4 regions of the Streptomyces sp. NPDC048197 genome follow, and region 2 is predicted to be linked to each of the others. Evidence: riboswitches for the same ligand, from Rfam matches in the RefSeq annotation. Region 2 holds a riboswitch; each other region holds the start of a gene.
The links. A riboswitch is a leader RNA that binds a small molecule or an ion and turns the genes downstream of it on or off. The one in region 2 is predicted to bind cobalamin.
Positions count from the first base shown of each region.

Region 1 (5,394 bases), on a different contig from region 2:
GCTGTCGCGGACCGCCCCGCCGTACAGCGGCAGGACGGTGTGCAGGGTGTGGGTGGCGTTCTCGGCCAGGCAGAGCGCCCGGTGCGCGGGGAAGCCGAAGTTCATCGCGGCGGGGGCCTCGGCGTCCGGGGTGAGCTGGAAGACGAGGTGGACGCCGTCGAGGATCTCCTCCTGGCCGGTGCGGGTGATGTCCACGGTCGGCGGGATCAGGGTGCGGGTGCCGGTGGACCGGGTGGTGCCCAGCCCGCAGCCGATCTGGCCGTCCGGCCCCTTCGGCAGCGCGGTGCCGTACGTGAAGGCGGCGCGCCGGGACCGCGCGGGTCCGGCGTCGAGCTGCTCGCCGACGGCGTGGGCGAGGAAACCGGCCGGGGCGAGGACGGGTACGGGGTCGTGCCCGGCGGGGACGACGCCGCCGGCGCCGCCGAAGTGGCCGGCGTGCGAGTGGGTGTAGATCAGCCCGGTGACCGGCCGGTCACCGCGGTATTTGCGGTACAGCTCCAGGGCCGCGGCGGCGGTCTCGGTGGAGAGCAGCGGGTCGACGACGATGACGCCGTGGTCGCCCTCGACCAGCGTCATATGGGCCAGGTCCAGGCCGCGGGCCTGGTAGATGCCGTCGGTGACCTCGTAGAGACCCTGGCGGCTGACCAGCCTGCCCTGGCGCCAGAGGCTCTCGTGGGCGGTGTCGGGGCAGTTCTGGGCCAGGAATCCGTAGGCCGCGGCGTCCCAGACCGGCCGGCCGTCGTCCGTGGTGATCCGCGGCGGGTCGAGCTCGGCGATGAAGCCGCGGTCGGCGTCGGCGAAGTCTTCGTGGTCATCGACGGGTGCAGCGGTCACGGGGCGCTCCCTCTCCGGGGCGGCGGCGGGCCCAAGGCCCCTGCCCCACACGATCGATTTAACCGGCTTTGTCCGGGTGGCGCATGCCTGCCTCCGGAGCGGCCGGGGAGCGCCGGCACGGCCAACGGCGTTACGGGCAGGGCCGGGCAGGGCACAACCACGCAGGTGGGGTCGTATCCGGGCGCGGCAATCCGGCCGGCCGGGGCGGGCCCGCCGCGCTCTTCCGGGAGGGGAGGGACGCCCTCTGTCCCCGTACGACGACCGCGCCTTCGGCGAGCTCGCCGAGTCGTTCCGGCACCACGCCGTTCCGTACGCCCGCCCCCGCACCCCGCCTGCCTGCCGCCCCACCCGGTCGCGTGCCGGGCGCCGGGGCCTGGGCTGGCTGGTGCCCGCCGCCGCGGCCGGCAGCCTGGCCGCCGGGATCCTGCTGGCGCACGCCCTGCTCCTGGCGGGCGGGCTGGTCCTGGCGGGCCTCGCCGGACACCTGGCGGCGGGCGGGCGCGGCCCGTACCGATAGGGGTCCGACCGGTACCGATAGGGGTCCTGACCGGCACCGAGGGGCGGTTCTGCCCGGGCCGGAGACGGCATACGGCCGCCGGCCGGCCTGTCCGGGAAGGGCAGGCGGACCGGCGGTCACTCATTGCGGCCCCGCGGGCAGCGCCTTCAGGTGGTGGTGCGGCGCTTGGACGCCGCGGCGACGCACAAGGCGCCCAGCAGGAACGTCAGCGCACCGATGACGACGTTGTTCCAGATGACGCCCGCGTCCGGGCTGCGGCCCACGAGCCAGGGCGCGATGATCATCCACACGCCGATCGCGCACATCGCGCCGCTCAGCCCGTACATCCGCGCCGGGGTCACGGTGAAGCCGACCGCCAGCAGGGCAATCGCGATCCCGACGATCAGGTTGTGCGTCGCCAGGGCGGGCTGCGCCAGCGTGTAATGGACGATGAACGGCGAGACGGCGCAGTACAGGCCGACGAGGAACACCGGACCGTCGACAAGTACCACATCACGCCCACCGAGCACCCGCTCGTATCGGGCCTGCATCTCCGAAGCGTCGGGGTGACCTGCGAGATCTCCCCTGTGGTGTGAGACGTCGGCCATGCGACTCGCCTCCTTCGCTCGCAGCCTGGCCGTTATCGCGTGGCATCGGGCCACGGTTTAATTCTGCGCTTATGTCGCCTTTATGTGTAGATGAAGAAGCAGGTGAATTTTGAAGGGGTACGGTCACCTTTCCACCGCCCCGCGCTACAGCGCACGGCCCAGGCCCAGATTCCAGCGGCCGCCCCGCCCGCTCAGCTCCGTCACGGTCAGCGGTGCCACGTCCAGCCGCCAGAAGGCGTCCGCGGGCACCCGCAGGGCACACACCGCGGCGGCCCGCACCACGTCCGGTTCCACGACCGCCAGTACCCGTCCGGCGTCCAGCGCCATGCGGGTCAGCCAGCCCGCGACCCGGTCGCAGAGCTGCCGCAGCGACTCCCCGCCGTGCCCGGCGAAGTCCGGATCGTCCAGCCAGGCGGAGACCGCGAGCGGTTCCGTTTCGGCCAGCTCCGCCAGGGTCCGCCCCCGCCACTCCCCCATCGCACAGCCCGCCAGCTCCGGCACCGGCCCGGCCGGCAGTCCGAGCTCCTCCGCGGTGCGCCGGCAGCGCGCGGAGGGCGAGGCGAAGACCCGGTCGGCGGCCGGCAGCGCCCCCGCGGCGGCCCGGGCCCGTCGCAGCCCGGCCGCGTGCGGTGGGGAGTCGTCGTCGAAGCGCACCTCGCGCTGGGCGTCGCCCGCGGCCGGTGAGACCAGCATCACCCGAGTTGTCATGCCCTCTTCCCTCCTCTGTCGCCGGGACGCCAACTCCTCAGACGGGCAAGGAAGTTGCCCGGCGGATGCGCCCCGGCCCGCACCGGTCCGCCCCCCGTACGGTCTTGGCCAGATGGCCGGATCACGGTACGTTTCCCGGTGCTTGACGACGGCATGACGGAAGCCGGTGGGATCCCGGCGCGGTCGCGCCACTGTATGTCCGGTTTTTTATCAGCCCGCCAGGGGCCGGTACCGGATGAGCCAGACCCGCATGTCGTTCTGCACTCCCATTACCGGGGACGCGAGTTCCCCCCAACAGGAGGTCATGCCATGGCTTCGTCCATCGCACCGCCGACCACCGGCGCCACCACCACCCCCGCCCCTCTCCCGCTGAAGGCGATCGCCCCCTGGGCACTGTTCGCCGGTGTGCTGCTGCTGGTCCTGCTGTACTTCGTCGGCGCGGAGCAGGGCGCCACCTCGCTGCTGTCCGGTTCGGACGTCCATGAATGGCTGCACGACGGGCGCCACCTCCTCGGCTTCCCCTGCCACTGACGGACGGCCGCAGCCATGAACTCCCTCACCGTCAGGACCCTGATGGTCCGCGGCATGCTCGCCGGCCTGGCCGCCGGCGTACTGGCCCTCCTCGTCGCCTACGTGCTGGGCGAACCGCGGATCGACGCCGCCATCGCCTTCGAGGAGGCACACAGCCACGAACACGAGATGGAAGTGGTCAGCCGTGGACTGCAGTCCACGGCCGGGCTCGCCACCGGCGTCCTGGTCTACGGCGTGGCACTGGGCGGGATCGCCGCACTGGCCTTCTGCTTCGCCCTGGGGCGGATCGGCCGGTTCGGGGCCCGCGCCACGGCCCTGCTGCTCTCCGGGGCGGCGCTGGTGGCCGGCTACGTCGTACCGTTCCTGAAATACCCGGCCAATCCACCGTCGGTCGGCGACCCCGACACCATCGGCAAACGCACCGCCCTGTATTTCCTGATGATGCTGCTCGGCCTCCTGCTGGCCGTCGCCGCCACGATCCTCGGCCGGCGGCTGGCTTTGAAGCTGGGCAACTGGTACGCGACGGTGACCGCCGTCGCCGCGTTCGTGGTCGCCGTCGGGCTCGCCTACGCGTTCCTGCCGGCCGTCAACGAGGTGCCCGCGGACTTCTCCGCCACGCTGCTGTGGCAGTTCCGGCTGTCGGCGCTCGCCGTCCAGCTGGTGCTGTGGGCCGCGTTCGGGCTGGTCTTCGGGCAGTTGGCGGAGCGCGTCGTCACGGCCCGGCCGGCCGCCGAGCGGGCCGGGGCGGTGTCCGTCGCCTCCTGATCCGGCACCTGCACCGCACCACCGGTCCGGGGCCCGCGAGCGCTCCTCGCGGGCCCCGGACCTGCTGCGTCACACCCGGACCGCTTCTGTCGGTACGGACCTGACGGTGTGTCAGAGCTGGCCCGGGATGCCGTCGAGGTGCGGCAGGTCGTGGTCGAGACGCTCGCGCTTGGTGCGGAGATAGCGGATGTTCTCCGCCTGGGGCTCGGCCAGCAACGGGACGCGCTCGGTGACGGAGATGCCGTACCGCACCAACGCGGCGCGCTTGCGCGGGTTGTTGGACAGCAGCCGTACCGCGCGGACGCCGAGGTCGTCGAGGATCTGCGCGGCGGCGCGGTACTCCCGGGCGTCGACCGGGAGGCCGAGCGCGATGTTCGCCTCGACGGTGTCCAGCCCCTCCTCCTGGAGCTGCATCGCGCGGAGCTTCGCCAGCAGGCCGATGCCCCGGCCCTCGTGGCCCTGGAGGTAGACCAGCACGCCGCGCCCGGCCGCCGCTATCGCCCGCAGCGCCGCGGACAGCTGGTCACCGCACTCGCAGTGCCGGGACGCGAAGGCGTCCCCGGTCAGGCATTCCGAATGCACCCGGGTCAGCACCGGTTCGCCGGTGACCTCGCCGTACACCAGCGCCACATGCTCGGTTCCGCTGGGCCGGTCGAGATAGCCGACCGCCCGGAACTCCCCGTAGGCGGTGGGCAGCCGGACCGACACCGCCCGCGCCACGCCGGGCAGGGGGCGGGCCGCGTCGGGGGCGACGGCGAGGTCATGACCGGGGCGGGGGCCGCACAGGGCGTCGGGGTCCGTCATGGCGCGATGGTACCCACGGGGGTCGGAACCCGGCGGCGATCACTCAGATACATGACAAGTATGCTGCGCCACCCGCGTCCCGACCGGCTCCCGGCGGGCCGACCGACGAAAGGCGGCCGATCCCGATGACCGCTCCCCCGCAACCGCCGACGCCCACCGGGCTGTTGCCGGCCGACACCACCGAGGACGTCCGCAGAAGGCGGCCGCAGCTGGCGGTGCTGCCCATCGGCAGCTTCGAACAGCACGGCCCGTACCTGCCGTTGACCACCGACACGGTCATCGCCTGCACCGTCGCCCGGGAGCTGGCCGCCGCCCATGACGTCCTGCTGCTGCCGCCGCTGACCGTCTCCTGTTCGCAGGAGCACGCCGCCTGGCCGGGGACGGTCAGCATCTCGGCGCGGACACTGCACGCCGTCGTCACGGACCTCGCCGACTCGCTGCTCCGGTCCGGGATCGGGGCTCTGGTCCTGGTCAACGGCCACGGCGGGAACTACGTGCTGCGCAACGTGGTGCAGGAATCCGCCGGGCGCGGCATCCGGATGGCGCTGTTCCCCGGCACCGCCGACTGGGACGCGGCCCGCGACCGGGCCGGGATACGCACCTCCGCCCACAGCGACATGCACGCGGGCGAACTGGAGACCTCGATCC
Region 1 covers NZ_JBIDAJ010000011.1:61,581-66,974, reverse strand. The annotation lists gene ACGF4C_RS17155 (alkyl/aryl-sulfatase) at 1-834, opposite strand, end outside; gene ACGF4C_RS17150 (hypothetical protein) at 1,220-1,351, shown strand; gene ACGF4C_RS17145 (SPW repeat protein) at 1,498-1,938, opposite strand; gene ACGF4C_RS17140 (histidine phosphatase family protein) at 2,083-2,646, opposite strand; cobalamin riboswitch at 2,760-2,915, shown strand; gene ACGF4C_RS17135 (CbtB-domain containing protein) at 2,956-3,177, shown strand; gene ACGF4C_RS17130 (CbtA family protein) at 3,193-3,942, shown strand; gene ribA (GTP cyclohydrolase II) at 4,054-4,746, opposite strand; gene ACGF4C_RS17120 (creatininase family protein) at 4,872-5,394, shown strand, end outside.
Region 1: it holds a riboswitch for cobalamin, as region 2 does, so the genes downstream of both, ACGF4C_RS17135 (CbtB-domain containing protein) here and ACGF4C_RS27475 (HoxN/HupN/NixA family nickel/cobalt transporter) in region 2, are expected to answer to the same signal.

Region 2 (5,394 bases):
CGGTCTGGTGCTGGCCGTGCTGACCGAGAAGATCCGCTGGAAGACGGCGTTCAAGCTGCTGATGTTCATGCCGATGGCGATCTCCTTCCTCGCCGCCGGCATCATCTTCCGGCTCGCGTACGAGCAGGATCCGCAGCGCGGTGTGCTCAACGCGGTCACCGTCGGCATCCACGACAGCTTCCAGGGCGAGTCCACGTCCTTCCCGACGGCCAAGGCCCGGCTCGGCGACAAGCAGCTGACCAAGCTCCCCGACGGCGGCTACCGCACGGCGCACCGCACCGGTCCCGGCCAGGTCGTCAACCTCGGGCTGGTCGGTGTGGCGCCGAAGGACATGCCGCACGCGGCGCGGCCCGCGGCCGGGGCCGCGGGGGCCTCGGCCGGCCCCGGTGAACTGCGCGGTGTGGTCTACCTCGACTTCACCCCCGGCGGTGGCGGCAAGCCCGGCACCGTGGACCGCGGTGAACGCGGGCTGCCGAAGCTCACCGTCGAGGCCGTCGACTCCCGTGGCAAGGTGGCCGGTACCGCGACCACCGCGGCCGACGGCTCCTACCGGCTGACCGGTCTCGCTCCGGGGTCATACGCCCTGCAGCTCCCGGCGAAGGACTTCGCCCCGCCGTACGAGGGCATCGCCTGGCTCGGCCCGGCCCTCATCACCCCCGCCATCATCGGCGCCTACATGTGGATCTGGACCGGTTTCGCCCTGGTCCTCATCGGCGCCGGGCTCTCCTCGATGCCGCGGGACGTGCTGGAGGCCGCGCGGATGGACGGCGCCAACAAGTGGCAGGTGTTCCGCCGGATCACCGTGCCGCTGCTCGGGCCCGTCCTGGGCGTGGTGTTCGTGACGATGGTGATCAACGTGATGAAGGTCTTCGACCTCGTCTACATCATCGCGCCCGGGCCCGTACAGCAGGACGCCAACGTCCTGGCCCTGCAGATGTGGCTGGTCTCCTTCGGCGGCGGCAACAACCAGGGACTGGGCAGCGCCCTCGGCGTCCTGCTGCTGCTCCTGGTGGTGCCGGCCATGGCCCTCAACATCCGTCGCTTCCGCAGGAGCCAGTCATGACCACCGTCCAGCAACCCGTCCCGCCGCGCAGGCGGTCGGCCCGCCCGGCGAAGCGGATCAGCCGGGCCGTGATCCAGCTGTTCCTGCTCGTCATCGGCCTGGTCTGGCTCACCCCGGCCGCCGGCCTGTTCATCTCCTCGCTGCGTACGGAGGAGGCGAACGCCAACAGCGGCTGGTGGACCGCGCTGACCGCGCCCGGCCGGCTGTCGCTCGACAACTACGCGGCGCTGCTGAAGGATTCGGGCATCGTCCAGGCCTTCTGGAACACCGTGCTGATCTCGGTGCCCACCACGATCGCCGTCGTGGTGATCGCCGCACTGGCCGGCTACGCCTTCGCCTGGATGGACTTCGCCGGCCGGGACTGGATCTTCCTGGTCGTGGTCGCCATGCTGGTGGTGCCGGTGCAGATCGGCCTGCTGCCGGTGGCCAAACTGTTCGGCGCGCTCGGCCTGTTCGGCTCCATCCCCGGCGTCATCCTGTTCCACACCGCGTACGGTCTGCCGTTCGCCATCTTCCTGCTGCGCAACTACTTCGCGGAGATCCCCAAGGAGATGCTGGAGGCCGCGCGGATGGACGGCGGTGGGGAATGGCGGATCTTCTCCCAGCTGATCCTGCCGCTGGGCCGCCCGGCCATCGCCAGCCTGGCCATCTTCCAGTTCCTGTGGGTCTGGAACGACATGCTGGTCGCCCTGCTCTTCGCGGACAACGAGTCGCAGCCGCTGACGGTCGCCCTGCAGTCGCAGATGCGGCAGTTCGGCAGCAACATCGGCGTGCTGGCGCCCGGCGCCTTCCTGTCCCTGATCGTGCCGCTGATCGTGTTCTTCGCGTTCCAACGGCACTTCGTCCAGGGGATCATGGCCGGTTCGGTCAAGTAGCCCGGGGCGACCGCACGGCGCGGGGCCCGCTGTCCAGCACAGCGGGCCCCGCCGTCGTGCACTGCGTCAGCAGTTCCGCGGTCGCGTCGTCGACCACGCGGTAGCGCACCACCCGGCCGTCCTTGGCGCCCTCGACCACGCCGGCGGCCCGGAGCAGGCGCAATGCCTGCGAGACCGCGGTGTCCTTCATGCCGGTGGCGACCGCCAGGTCGGAGACGGCGATGGGGCCGGCCCCGTGGAGGGCGAGCAGCAGGGCGAGGCGCCCGGGATCGGCGAGCAGGGCGAAGCGGTCGGCCCAGGCCCGGACCTCGCCCGGCTCACCGATGGCGGCGATGGCGTCGCAGACGCGGTGGCCGTCGATGGTGCGGTGGTCGGCGCGCTCGGCCGGGACGAGATGCATGAGGACATCTTTGCAGGTCACCGAATGTGATCTTGGATACCTGCACAGTTGTGCAGGCTTGAAGGAATCGTCGGACGACCCGTAAGGTTGGCGCGCCGTGGTGCTCGGGAAGCCGGTGACGGACCTTGTGGTCCCAGACCGGCGCGGCCCTCGCCACTGTGATCGGGGAGTTTCCGGCCCTTTTCGTTACGCGCACGGTGCGCGTAACGACGCCACTGACCGCAGCCTGCGGCCGGGAAGGCGGGGCAGGACGCGTGCACCCTTCCCCAAGCTCTAAAGGAGCAGGGTGATACCCCAAAGCCAGGAGACCGGCCACGGCATCTCACGAAGTGATCCACGAGGTGCTGGAGCGTGACCGCCGGATGGCCCTGTCCACCGATACCCCGACCACCCCTGCCCCCGCCACGTTCCGCTGGCGCCGGCAGGACACCGTCCGTACCGCGGGCCTGATGGCCGTCATAGCCGGGCTGCACGTCGTCGCCTTCGGCGTGCTGTTCCTGCTCGTGGTGCCCCACCACTACTCCGTCGGCAGCCAGGTCTTCGGCGTCGGACTCGGCATCACCGCCTACACCCTGGGCATGCGGCACGCCTTCGACGCCGACCACATCGCCGCGATCGACAACACCACCCGCAAGCTGATGGCCGACGGCAAGCGTCCCGTGTCGGTCGGCTTCTGGTTCGCCCTGGGCCACTCCAGCGTCGTGGTCGCCATGGCCGCCCTCGTCGCCGGCGGTGCTCAGCTCGCCGGCACCCTCCTCAACGACGAATCCCGCACCCACCAGATCCTGGGCACCGTCGGCACCACGGTCTCGGGCACGTTCCTCTACCTCATCGCCGCCCTCAACCTCATTGCGCTGACCGGGATCTGGCGGGTGTTCCGCGGGATGCGCGAAGGCCGCCTCGACGAGGCGGAGCTGGAGCAGCAGCTGGATTCGCGGGGCTTCATGAACCGCTTCCTGGGCCGGTTCACCCGCTCGATCTCCCGCCCCGGCCAGATGTTCCCGCTCGGCTTCCTCTTCGGGCTCGGCTTCGACACCGCCACCGAGGTCACGCTGATGGTGATGGCGGGCAGCGGCGCCGCGGCCGGCCTGCCCTGGTACGCGATCCTGTGCCTGCCGCTGCTCTTCGCCGCGGGCATGAGCCTGTTCGACACCCTCGACGGCACCTTCATGAACTTCGCCTACCAGTGGGCGTTCTCCAACCCGGTGCGCAAGGTCTACTACAACCTCACCATCACCGGCCTGTCGATCGCCGTCGCGCTCTTCATCGGCACCATCGAGCTGGTGACCGTGCTCCACGACAAGCTCGGTCTCAGCGACCCGGTGACCGGCTGGATCTCCGGCCTCGACCTCGACAACGTCGGCTTCATCATCGTCGGCCTGTTCGTGGTGGTGTGGGCCGCGGCGCTGGCGTACTGGCGCCTGGCCGGCGTCGAGAAGCGCTGGGCGGCGCGCTCCGCCGGCACGGGCTGAGGCTGCGTTCCGTTCCGGCGCCGTGAGTACGCGCTCACTCGGCAGGCGGAGGGGGCGGGGCGTCGCGGCCCCGCCCCCTCGCCGTGGTCATGGCTGCGCCCGCCGGCCGGCTCAGCGCAGCTCCTGGATGCGGATCAGGTTGCCCGCGGGGTCGCGGAAGGCGCAGTCGCGGATGCCGTACGGCTGCTCGGTCGGCTCCTGGACGACCTCGGCGTCGCCGGCCTGCACCCGTTCGAAGGTGCCGTCGAGGTCCTTGGTGGCCAGCAGGATCCAGCCGTAGGTGCCCTTCGCCATCATCTCCGTGATGGTGCGGCGCTCGTCGTCGGTGACGCCGGGGTCGGCGGCCGGCGGCGCCAGGAGGATCGACGTGTCGGGCTGGCCGGCGGGGCCGACCGTGATCCAGCGCATCTTGCCGTTCCCGACGTCGTTGCGGACCTCGAAGCCGAGGGTGTCGCGGTAGAAGGCCAGGGAGGCGTCCGGGTCGTCGTGCGGGAGGAAGCTGGTGTGAATGGTGATGTCCATGGCTCCCACGCTAGAGGCGCTCGGTGACCTGCGCTTCTCGATTCCTGATCGGTCTGGTCACCTGCTTCGCCAGGCACGGCGGCAGCTCCGCCGGGGCGAGCGCCGCCTGGCGCCGGTAGGCACTGGGCGGCATCCCGACCAGCTCGGTGAAGCGCGTGCTGAAGGTGCCCAGTGACGAGCAGCCGACCGCGAAACAGACCTCGGTGACGCTGAGGTCGCCACGGCGCAGGAGGGCCATCGCGCGCTCGATGCGCCGCGTCATCAGGTAGGAGTACGGGGACTCGCCGTACGCCAGCCGGAACTGGCGGCTGAGGTGCCCGGCCGACATGTTCACGCCACGGGCGAGCGCCTCGACGTTCAACGGCTGGGCGTACTCCCGGTCGATCCGGTCGCGGACGCGGCGCAGCAGCGCGAGATCGCGCAGGGACTGGGCCGTGGTGGGTCTGCTGGTCACGAGCGCGATGGTGCCATGTCCCGCCGGCGTTGCCCAGCACCGCCGGCGTCCGGCGGGAGCAGGGGAGCGCCGGTCACCTCCGCCGGTCCCTTCCGCCGGACGGTTGCCGCGGGCAGGGGCGCGGGCGGCCGGCGACGCCCGGACGGCTCAGAAGTCCGTCTCCGTGAGTGCGCTGGAGAGTTCCCAGAGGCGGGCGGCGGCTTCGGGGTCGGTGGCCCAGGGTTTGACGCCGCCGACGAGCATGTCATCGGTTTCGGCCGGGTCCGCGAGGTCGCAGTCCTGGCAGTAGGCACCGCCGTACGCGTCGAGCAGCGGTGAGGTCGCGGCCCAGACCGCGGTGGCCGCGCCCTGTTGCGGTGTCTTGAAGCCGTCGGCCGGCCGTCCGTCGGGGGTGACCCAGCCGTGGGCGAGCCACTCCTCGCGCGGGACGTGGCGTTGCAGCGGAGTCAGGATGCTGCCCGGGTGCACGGCGAAGGCGTGCAGTCCGCCCGCGGCGCCGAGGCGGTCGAGGTGGTGGGCGAAGAGGGCGTTGGCCGTCTTGGACTGCGCGTAGGCGAGCCAGCGGTCGTAGCCGGTCCGGAAGTGGAGGTCGTCCCAGCGGATGCCGG
Region 2 covers NZ_JBIDAJ010000024.1:71,155-76,548, forward strand. The annotation lists gene ACGF4C_RS27460 (ABC transporter permease subunit) at 1-1,063, shown strand, start outside; gene ACGF4C_RS27465 (carbohydrate ABC transporter permease) at 1,060-1,938, shown strand; gene ACGF4C_RS27470 (metalloregulator ArsR/SmtB family transcription factor) at 1,931-2,338, opposite strand; cobalamin riboswitch at 2,420-2,670, shown strand; gene ACGF4C_RS27475 (HoxN/HupN/NixA family nickel/cobalt transporter) at 2,701-3,810, shown strand; gene ACGF4C_RS27480 (VOC family protein) at 3,922-4,332, opposite strand; gene ACGF4C_RS27485 (helix-turn-helix transcriptional regulator) at 4,343-4,786, opposite strand; gene ACGF4C_RS27490 (SDR family NAD(P)-dependent oxidoreductase) at 4,934-5,394, opposite strand, start outside.

Region 3 (5,394 bases), on a different contig from region 2:
TCGAGAGCGTTCCCCCGGCCGTCGGTCATGAACGCCGCGTCCCCACCCGTCACTTCGGCGACGCCGTGGTGGATCTCGTAGCCCTCCACCGCCTCGCCGAGCGCCTCGCCCACCGGCCGGGCGAGCGTCTTCTCCACCGCGAAACGGACCCGTACGGGCAGCAGCCCGAGGCCCTCGACGGCGCCCGCCCTCGACTCGACCTCGTCGTCGATGTGCTCGCCGAGCATCTGGTAGCCGCCGCAGATGCCCAGCACCGGGCGGCCCTCGGCGGCCCGCCGGGCGACCGCGTCCGCCAGCCCGCGCTCGCGCAGCCAGGCCAGCGCGCTGACCGTGCCGCGGGTGCCCGGCAGCACCACCAGGTCCGCGTCGGCCAGTTCCTCCGGCCGGTCCACGAACCGCACCACCACGCCCGGTTCGGCGGCCAGCGCGTCCACGTCGGTGAAGTTCGACATCAGCGGGACGGCGCAGACCGCCACCCGCAGCACGTCCGCGCCGTGCGGTGGGGCCACCACGCTCTCCCGCACCGTGCCGCGCAGCGAGACGCGGAGGCCGTCCTCCTCGTCGATGCCGAGCCCGTGCGCGTACGGCAGCACGCCCAGCGTCGGCCGCCCGGTCAGCTGCCGCAGCATGTCCAGACCGGGCTCCAGCAGCGTCACATCGCCCCGGAACTTGTTGACCAAGTACCCCGCGACCAGCGCCTGGTCCTCCTTCGACAGCAGCGCCGTGGTGCCGAAGAAGGACGCGAAGACGCCGCCGCGGTCGATGTCGCCGACCACCACGACCGGTATCCGGGCCGCTCGGGCGATGCCCATGTTCACGATGTCGGTGCGGCGCAGATTGATCTCGGCGGGGCTGCCCGCGCCCTCACAGATGACGGCGTCGTGCGTGCGGCGCAGCTCGGTGAGGCAGTCGGTGACCGTCCCCAGCAACTGCTCCCGCCCGCCCGCGTGCGACGTCTCCCCGGGGGACGACCCCCCGGCCCGACCGAAATACCCGCGCGCGCTCATCTCACCCACCGGCCTGCCCAGCAGCACCACCTGGCTGCTGCGGTCGCCGCCCGGCTTGAGCAGGACCGGGTTCATCAGCGCGGTCGGTTCGACCCGGGCCGCGGCGGCCTGCATCGCCTGCGCCCGGCCGATCTCCGCGCCCTCCCGGGTGACGAACGAATTGAGCGACATGTTCTGCGCCTTGAAGGGCGCCACCTTCACGCCCTGCCGGACCAGCCAGCGGCAGATCCCCGCCGTCACCACGCTCTTGCCCGCGTCGGACGTCGTACCGGCGACCAGCAGCCCGCCGCCGAGCCCCCCGGCCGTCCCGCCTTGCCCGTTCACCGGCGCTTCCTCCCGCTCGTGCCCCTGTTGCCCGCGACCTTCTGCCGTACCGCGCCCGCCGTCAGCCGTCCCGCCACCGTCGCCACCAGCGCCAGCGCGCTCACCCGCCGCGAGAGCCGCACCGCCCGCTCGATGTCCGCCACCACGGGCGGCCGCGCCGCACCGTTGAGCACCGGACGGTGCTCCACCCGTCCGCCGTACGCCAGCGTGCCGCCCAGCCGCACGCCCAGCGCACCCGCGAACGACGCCTCCACCGGGCCCGCGTTGGGGCTCGGATGCGCCCCGCCGTCCGCCCGCCAGGCCGCCAGCGCACCGCGCCGGCCGGGGCCCGCGAGCACGGTCAGCGCGGCGGTCAGCCGGGAGCCGGGCCAGCCGGCGACGTCGTCGAGCCGGGCCGCCGCCCAGCCGAACCGCCGGTAGCGCGCGGACTTGTGACCCACCATCGCGTCCAGGGTGTTCACCGCCCGGAACGCCACCAGACCGGGCACCCCGCCGAACGCACCCCACACCAGGGCGCCCACCACCGCGTCCGAGGTGTTCTCGGCCACCGACTCCACCACCGCGCGGGCCATCTGCGGCCCGTCCAGCGCCTCGGGATCGCGGCCGCACAGATGCGGCAGCCGCTCCCGTGCCACGTCCAGATCGCCCGCTTCCAGCGCACCGCCGACGGCCCGCGCCTCCCGGCCCAGCGAGGTGCCGCCCAGCACCGCCCAGACGGTGGCCGCGGTCAGCGCCACCCGGGCGCCGCGGCGGTGCCGTACGGCCCGCTCCAGCAGCGCCGCGCCGGCCGCCGCACCGCCCGCGCACAGCACGGCGTGGGCCGCGCCGCGGCCCCGGTGGTCGCGCCACAGCCGGCGCTCGACGGCGGCGGCGGCCCGGCCGAACGCGGCCACCGGATGGCCGCGCCGAGGGTCCGCCGCGATCAGGTCGCCGAGGAAGCCGAGAGCCGCGCCGCACGCATATCCCGCGTGTTCGCCGCGCATCGGATCAGGCCGCCGTCGGTCCTCGAAGGGGCCCTGCGGCAGCGGGCAGTGGGGGGCGGGGCGGGCGGCCGGGCATGGCGTTGTGTCCTCACTCAGGGTCCTCGCCCTGGCTCGACGTGACGGCGACCAGAGTCTCCTGGCTCCCGGATCGGCGTGTCCCCCGGCCTTCCCGCCCGTACGTCGGTACGGACCGTGGCCCTCGTCGGAGGAACGCTCCCCGGTGACAGTGGCGGGACCGCGCCGGATTCTCACCGGACTTCCTCATCTGTCGCCGATTGGCCCCGGCAGTCCACCACGGTCCGCGAGGCCCGTCAACTCGCCCTTGACCTGCGACGCTGCCCGATGGCAGGCCCTGTGGCGCACGCCACAGGGTGGCGGTGGCGTCACGGACGGTTGCCCCCGTCCCTGATTCCACGTCACTATCTGGTGCACGGTGGCGAAGGGGCCGCCGGAAGGGGGCTGGGGGATGCCGGAGCACGTCGACCACCACGAGGACCGTCAGGAGATCCGTTTCAGGGTCACCGGGACGGACAATCCGCAGCAGGACCTCGACGACCTCCGGGCCTGGCTGGAGCGCGAACCCTGGCTGAGCCGCCGGGAACACACCTGGGAACACCGGCCGCAGCCCCCGCACCGCACGGACGGCGGGGACGAACCGGGCCCCGCCGACATGGCCGTGGGCGTGGACGACCTGATCCTGGTCATCGTCGGCGCGATCGTCACCGAGGTCGCCAAGGGAATGAGCATCGCCGTGCGGGAATGGCTGCGGCGCCGCAAGGAGGAGCGCGCCGCCGGCGAGGAACCCGCCGTCGAGGTCGTCGGCGACGGCGGTCCCGCACGCCCCGATCCCGGCAGCCCGGCGCACGAGAGTGGCAGCACCGGCGAGGACTGAGCCGGATGTCCGAATACGACGCGCGGGGAAAGACCAACCGGGCGCTGCTGATCGGTGTCCACGACTACGCCACGCTGGACGACCTGCCCGCGGTGCGGGACAACCCCGCCAAGCTGGCCCGCGCCCTGACGGCCACCGACCTGTTCACCACCGACGAGGTCAGGTTCTGCGAGCCGATCGAGCCCGAGGAGCTGAGCCAGGCGCTCAAGACCGTCGTCGACGAGGCCCGCGGCCTGCTGCTGGTGTACTTCGCCGGCCACGGCTGGGTCGGCAGCGACGGCGGCGACCTGCAGCTGATGGTGGGCGCCTCGGTGTCCCGGCAGAGCCACACCACCGTCTCCTGGCAGGACGCGGTGCTCTCCTGCCTCGACAGCGCCCGCGCCGAACGCATCGTGATCATCCTGGAGTGCTGCTACGCGGGCAACGCCGGCGGCGCCTTCGGCGCCCACCGCAAACCCATGTCGCTGCTGATGGCCGCCCAGCCCAACCGCCGGATCTTCAGCGGGGAGGAACCGGCCGGCGGCACCGTTTTCAACCGGGCCCTGGTGCAGATCCTGGAAAACGGCATCCCTGGAAGGCGGTTCGTCACCTTCGAGGACCTGGTACGGGAGCTGCGGGTCCGGCTCGCCGGTGAGCGGACGCCGATGGGCGACGTGTGGGAGCCCCGGTCGGCGAAACAGAACACCGTCGACGACGTCGTACTGTCCTTCGCCACCCCCGAGGTCCCGCTGCCGACCCCGCCCCGGGCCCGCTTACGCCGCCACTTCAACGAGTACGTCCGGCCCCGCCTGAAACCGCTGCTCGCCTGCCTCACCGTGCTCGTCCTGATCGCCACCGGACTCGTCGTCCGGCAGCTGCTGCAGCCGCTGCCGAACTGCCCGCCCGCCCTCGAACTGCGGCTGCTCACCGCGCCGGAGGCCGAACCGACCCTGCGCCAGGCCGCGTTCGACTACGAGATGTCCGAGGCCAACACCCGCCCGCTGCAGGGCGAGGGCGACCTCCCGGCGGGCTGCCGGCGCGCCCAGATCACCGTCTACTCCGCCGCCAAGGACCAGATCGACCAGGGCTTCGCCGCCGCCGTCCGCTGGCAGGGCGAGGCCCGCGGCACCGGCCCGGGCGAGCCGGACGACAAGGGCACCGATCCGCTCTACCGGCCCGGCCCGCAACCCGACCTGTGGATCCCCGAATCCACCGCCGACTACGAGGAGGCCCGCCGCGGCATGCCCGCCACAGGCTCCCCGGCGACGCTGCACAACACCGGGCCGGTCGCCTACAGCCCGCTGGTCGTCGGCATCCCCGCCGGCAAGCGGCCGGCCGACGTCCAGAGGGTGGGCGCCTCCTGGCAGGACCTGCTCACCGGCACCGACAGCGGCCACCAGGACCTCAAACTGCTGCGCCCCAGCCCGGTCTTGTCCGGCACCGGCCTGCTGCACACCATCGGCCTCTACCTCGCCAACGACGGCTCGCACATCGGCTCCGCCGGCTCCCCGGACCCGGCCCTCGCCGAGGGCGCCGAGCAGCGGCTCTCCGCCCCGGGCAGCCAGTACGCCGACAGCACCGAGCTGCTGTGCTCACTGCGCCCGGCCACCGGCCCCGGCCCCGACACCACTGCCACCGCCACCGGCCAGGCCCCCGCCGGCGCCGGCCGCGGCGACCGCTCGGCACCGCTGGTCTCCGAGAAGTCCCTGACCGACTACAACCTCGGCCGGGCGATCGGCAGTTGTCCCGCCCTGTCCGGCCCGCTCGCCCCGGACGACCGCTACGTCGCGTACTACCCCAAGAACGTCCCGGCGCTCGACCACCCGCTGATCCGCGTCGACTGGCGCGGCGCCACGGACGCCACCGCACGGCAGGCCGCGGTCGACCGCTTCGCCGACTGGCTGCGCGCCCCGGACGGCGGCCGGCCGGTGCTCACCGCGCAGGGCTACCGCCCGGTCCCCGGCAAGGACGGCACGGCCCCCGCGCCGGCGCCGGACTCCCCGCTGCGCAGCAGCCGCGCCAACGCCGACCTCGACGCCCCCGTCGTCCCCTTCGCGGCCGGCACCGAGCAGGTCGCCCGGGTCCTCGACGGCTACGACAAGGCGCAGCGGCCCAGCCGGCTGCTCCTCCTCATGGACACCTCCACCTCGATGGCCGACGACGGCAAGCTCCCGGTCGCCCTCGGCGCCGCGGGCCGCGCCCTGGAGAT
Region 3 covers NZ_JBIDAJ010000003.1:11,442-16,835, reverse strand. The annotation lists gene ACGF4C_RS05400 (cobyric acid synthase) at 1-1,331, opposite strand, end outside; gene ACGF4C_RS05395 (cobalamin biosynthesis protein) at 1,328-2,314, opposite strand; cobalamin riboswitch at 2,444-2,579, opposite strand; gene ACGF4C_RS05390 (hypothetical protein) at 2,781-3,206, shown strand; gene ACGF4C_RS05385 (caspase family protein) at 3,212-5,394, shown strand, end outside.
Region 3: it holds a riboswitch for cobalamin, as region 2 does, so the genes downstream of both, ACGF4C_RS05395 (cobalamin biosynthesis protein) here and ACGF4C_RS27475 (HoxN/HupN/NixA family nickel/cobalt transporter) in region 2, are expected to answer to the same signal.

Region 4 (5,394 bases), on a different contig from region 2:
CGCCGGGGTCGTTGACCAGGAAGGGGTAGACGAGCGGGAGGTCGCCGAGGGCGGCGTCCGGGCCGCAGGCCGCGGACAGGCCGGCGTTCTTGCCGGGCAGCCACTCCAGGTTGCCGTGCTTGCCGAGGTGAACCATGGCGTCCGCGCCGAAGCCGCCGTCCTCGCGGGAAGCGGCGATCCAGCGGTAGGCGGCGAGGTAGTGGTGCGAGGGCGGCAGATCGGGGTCGTGGTAGATCGCGATCGGGTTCTCGCCGAAGCCGCGCGGCGGCTGGATGAGGACCAGCAGATTGCCGCGGCGCAGCGCGGCGAGCACGATGTCGCCGTCGGGGTTGTGGGTGCGGTCCACGAACATCTCGCCCGGCGGCGGCCCCCAGTGCTGCTCCACCGAAGTGCGCAGGTCCTCCGGGAGGGTGGCGTACCAGCGCTTGTAGTCGGCGGCCGGGATGCGGACGGGGTTGCGGGCCAGCTGCTCCTCGGTGAGCCACTCCTGGTCGTGGCCGCCGGCCTCGATGAGGGCGTAGATCAGCTCGTCGCCGTCACCGGATGCGAGGCCGGGCACCGGCTCGGCGCTCTCGTCGCCGAAGTCGTAGCCGTCCGCACGCAGCCGCCGCAGCAGTTCGACGGCGGAGGCGGGGGTGTCCAGTCCGACGGCGTTGCCGATGCGGGAGTGCTTGGTGGGGTAGGCGGAGAGCACCAGCGCGAGGCGCTTGTCGGCGTTGGGGAGGTGGCGCAGCCGGGCGTGGCGTACGGCGATGCCGGCGACCCGGGCGGCGCGCTCGGGGTCGGCGACGTAGACCGGGAGGCCGTCCTCGTCGACCTCCTTGAAGGAGAACGGGACGGTGATCAGCCGGCCGTCGAACTCGGGCACGGCGATCTGCGAGGCGGCGTCGAGCGGCGAGAGGCCCTCGTCGTTCTCCTCCCAGGCACTGCGCGGCCCGGTCAGGCACAGCGCCTGGAGGATCGGGACGTCGAGGGCGGCCAGCGCGCCGGCGTCCCAGGACTCGTCGTCGCCGCCGGCGCCGGCCTCGGCGGGCCTGGTGCCGCCGGCGGCGAGGACGGTGGTGACGATGGCGTCGGTGGTCCGCAGCGCGTCGATGAGTTCGGGCTCGGGGGCGCGGAGCGAGGCGACGTAGAGGGGGAGCGGGCGGCCGCCGGCCGTCTCGATCTGCGCGCACAGTTCGTGCACGAAGCCGGTGTTGCCGCTCATGTGGTGGGCGCGGTAGTAGAGCACGGCCACGACCGGGCCGGTGCCGTCGGCGGCCGGGCGCTCCAGGTGGCCCCAGGTCGGGGCGGGCTCGGGCGGTTCGAAGCCGTGGCCGGTGAGCAGCACGGTGTCGGAGAGGAAGCGGGCGAGCTGTTCGAGGTTGCCGGGGCCGCCGTGCGCCAGGTAGGCGTGCGCCTCGGCCGCGATGCCGACCGGGACCGTGGACTGCTCCATGAGCTGGGCGTCCGGGGCCTGTTCGCCGGTGAGGACGACCACCGGCCGGTGCTGGTCCTGGGCGAGCAGCAGGTCGAGGCCCTCCTGCCAGGCGCGGATGCCGCCGAGGAGGCGTACGACGACGAGGTCGGTGCCGTCGAGCAGGTCGGGCAGACCGGTGACGTCGAGGCGGGCGGGGTTGGCGAGCCGGTACGCCACCGGGCCGGTGGCCGCGCGGGCACTGAGCAGGTCGGTGTCGGAGGTCGACAGCAGCAGGATTCGGGGGGCCGCGGGGTGGTCCCCGGACGAATGCAGCATGCGAGCGCTGGCCTTCCTCGGGGTGTCCGCGCCCCGGGTGGTCGTAAGGACGGCGGGAGTTCCTGACTCACCCGGCACCGGCCGGGTTCACAGTGGCGGGACCGCGCCGGATTCTCACCGGGCTTCCTCCCTCGGGCCGAAGGGCCCGGCGCCGTCGCTGGCGTCCGACGGGTCAGCCGACCCGCCGACCTGCATAGTAAGGGCTGCGGGCGGAGGAGGTAAGCGGGCCTTGGCGGGGGCGGGGCGACACCGCGGGCGGCGGCTTCCGCACGCCCGGGACGCGGGCCTTCGCGGCCCGTGCCGCGGTGGCCGGATTCGTCCGTTTCATGGCCGGATCCGCCCCGGATCGGTCGCGCACCGTCGTAGGTATGCTCGCCGCCATGCCGCCCTCCCCCTCACCACGGCCCCGACGGGCCGAGCCGCCCGTGCGGGCCCGCGGTGACGCCTGCCCGGGAGCACTGCGGCTGCATCCGGCCGCCGACGGCCATCTCGCCCGAGTACGCATCCCCGCCGGTGACTTGACGGCTCGTCAGGCGCACGCGCTGGCCGATGCCGCGGACCTGCTCGGTGACGGCCGGCTGTCCCTGACCTCGCGCGGCAACGTCGAGCTGCGCGGCCTGCCGGACGGCTGCGGCGGCCGCCTCGCCGAGCTGCTGCACGACGCCGGCCTGCTGCCCTCCGAACGCCACGAACGCATCCGCAACATCCTCGCCTCCCCGCTGGCCGGACTGGACCGGAACACCCCTGCTGACGTGCGGTGGTGGGCCCGCCGGCTGGACGAGCTGCTGTGCGCGAGCGACTCCGCACCTGCGCTGTCCGGCCGCTTCCTGTTCGTCCTGGACGACGGGCGGGGCGATGTGGCGGCGCTCGGCGGCGATGTGACCTTGGTCGCAGAATCGGGCATCACGGGTGACGGGGCGGCCGGCGGCGGGGCGCTGCTGCGGGTCGGCGACGACCCGGCGGCGCTGCGGATCGCCGGCCCGGACGCACCGCGCGCGGCACTGGCCGCCGCCGAGACGTTCCTGACCGCCGCGGCGGCCGGCGGCACCGGCGCCTGGCGGGTGCGTGAACTCCCCGAGGGCCACGCACTGTCGGCGCGGGACGTGGCGGCGGGGCTGCGCGCGGCGGGCATCGAGGCGTCGTACGTGGCGGAGGGGGAAGGTGTGGCCGAGCCAGTGGTCCGCCACGCGGACTCCTCCGCCCCCGGCATCATCGAGGGCCGCGACGGCCGCCGCGCGCTGTCCGTACTGGCGCCGCTCGGCAGGCTGTCGGTGGCCCAGTGGCGGCTGCTCGCCTCCCTCGCGGCCGACGAGGGATCCGGCGGACTCCGCCTCACCCCGTGGCGCGGCATCGTCGTCCCCGGCCTGCCGGCCGCCGCGGCCGCGCCCCGCCTCCGCGCACTGTCCGCCGCCGGCCTGGTCACCGACCCGTCCTCCCCCTGGCACCGCATCGGCGCCTGCACCGGCCGACCGGGCTGCGCCAAGTCCCTCACCGACGTCCGCGCGGACGTGACGGCCGCGGTCGAGGCGGGCGTACCCCTGCCACCAGGCCTCCCCGCATCCATTCCCGTGCCACCGTCAGCCCCCCTCTACTGGTCCGGCTGCGAGCGCCGCTGCGGGCATCCGCACGGCACCTGGATCGACGTACTGGCGACGGAGGCGGGATACCGGGTCGCGGTCGTCGGCCCGGACACACCGCGGCCGACGCCGCCGGCGACAGCAACACCGACCACACCGACAGCGACAGCAACCCCCGCGTCATCCGCAGTACCGGCACCATCCGCACCACCCGCAACACCAGGAACGCCAGAAACGAGGCCAGAGTGACCGCGTTCGACTACGAGAAGGACGGTGCGGAGATCTACCGCCAGTCCTTCGCCACCATCCGCGCCGAGGCGGACCTCGCCGGCCTGCCCGCCGACGTCAGCCGGGTCGCGGTCCGGATGATCCACGCCTGCGGCATGGTCGACCTCGTACGCGATCTGGCCTTCACCCCCGGTGTGGTGACCGCCGCCCGCAAGGCGCTGCGTGACGGCGCGCCGATCCTCTGCGACGCCAACATGGTCGCCAGCGGCGTCACCCGCAAGCGGCTGCCGGCCGGCAACGAGGTGCTCTGCACGCTGGCCGACCCCGCGGTGCCGGACCTGGCCGCCCGGATGGGCACCACCCGCAGCGCCGCGGCCCTGGAACTGTGGCGGGACCGCATGGAGGGCGCCGTCGTCGCGTTCGGCAACGCCCCGACCGCCCTCTTCCGGTTCCTCGAAATGATCGAGGAGGGCGCTCCCCGCCCGGCCGCCGTGATCGGCATACCCGTCGGCTTCATCGGCGCGGCGGAGTCCAAGGACGCCCTCATCGCCCATCCGTCGGAGCTGGACCACATCGTGGTGCGCGGACGGCGCGGCGGCAGCGCCATGGCCGCGGCCGCCCTCAACGCCCTGGCTAGCGAGGAAGAGTGAGCGTGAGCGAGCAGCAGGAAACCGGCACCGGCACGGGCGCCCGCACCGGGACCACCGGCCGTCTCTACGGCGTGGGCCTCGGCCCCGGCGACCCGTCCCTGATGACCGTGCGGGCCGTCGACGTCATCGCCGAGGCCGACGTCATCGCCTACCACAGCGCCCGCCACGGCCGTTCGATCGCGCGCTCCATAGCGGCCCGGCACCTGCGCGCCGACCACATCGAGGAGGCGCTGGTCTACCCGGTCACCACCGAGTCGACCGACCACCCCGGCGGCTACCGCGGCGCGCTCGACGAGTTCTACGAGGAGGCCGCGGAGCGCCTGGCCGCGCACCTCGACGCCGGCCGCACGGTGGCGGTCATCTCCGAGGGCGACCCGCTCTTCTACGGCTCCTACCAGCACATGCACAAGCGGCTCGCGCACCGCTACCCGACCGAGGTGATCCCCGGCGTCACCTCGATCAGCGCCGCCGCGGCCCGCCTGGGCAAGCCGCTCGCGGAGGCCGACGAGGTCCTGACGATCCTCCCCGGCACGCTGCCCGAGGAGGAACTGACCGCCCGCCTGGCCTCCACCGACACCGCCGTGGTCATGAAGCTGGGCCGCACCTTCCCGACCGTCCGCCGCGCCATGGAACGCGCCGGCCGCCTCCCCGAAGCCCACTACGTCGAACGCGCGACGATGCCCGGCGAACGCACCGCCGACCTCGCCGCGATCGACTCCGACACCGTCCCCTACTTCTCCGTCACGGTCGTCCCCAGCCGCATCGCGGCCCAGTCGGCACCGCAGCCCTCCAAGACCCCGGCGTCCGCACGGGGAGCAGGCGAGCTGGGTGAGGTACGCGAGCTGGATGAGCTGGACGAACTGGGCGAAGTGGTCGTCGTAGGCACCGGCCCGGCGGGCCCCCTCTGGCTCACCCCCGAGTCCCGCGGCGCCCTCGCCGCCGCCGAGGACCTGGTCGGCTACACCACCTACCTGGACCGCGTCCCGGTACGCCCCGGCCAGCGCCGCCACGCCTCCGACAACAAGGTCGAGTCCGAACGCGCCGAACTCGCCCTGGACCTGGCCCGCCGCGGCCGCCGGGTGGCCGTGGTCTCCGGCGGCGACCCGGGCATCTTCGCCATGGCGACAGCAGTCCTGGAAGTCGCCTCGCAGGACCCGTACCGCTCGATCCCGGTCCGCGTCCTCCCCGGCGTCACCGCCGCCAA
Region 4 covers NZ_JBIDAJ010000001.1:642,388-647,781, reverse strand. The annotation lists gene cobN (cobaltochelatase subunit CobN) at 1-1,735, opposite strand, end outside; cobalamin riboswitch at 1,772-1,900, opposite strand; gene cobG (precorrin-3B synthase) at 2,116-3,561, shown strand; gene ACGF4C_RS02895 (precorrin-8X methylmutase) at 3,558-4,190, shown strand; gene ACGF4C_RS02890 (precorrin-2 C(20)-methyltransferase) at 4,187-5,394, shown strand, end outside.
Region 4: it holds a riboswitch for cobalamin, as region 2 does, so the genes downstream of both, cobN (cobaltochelatase subunit CobN) here and ACGF4C_RS27475 (HoxN/HupN/NixA family nickel/cobalt transporter) in region 2, are expected to answer to the same signal.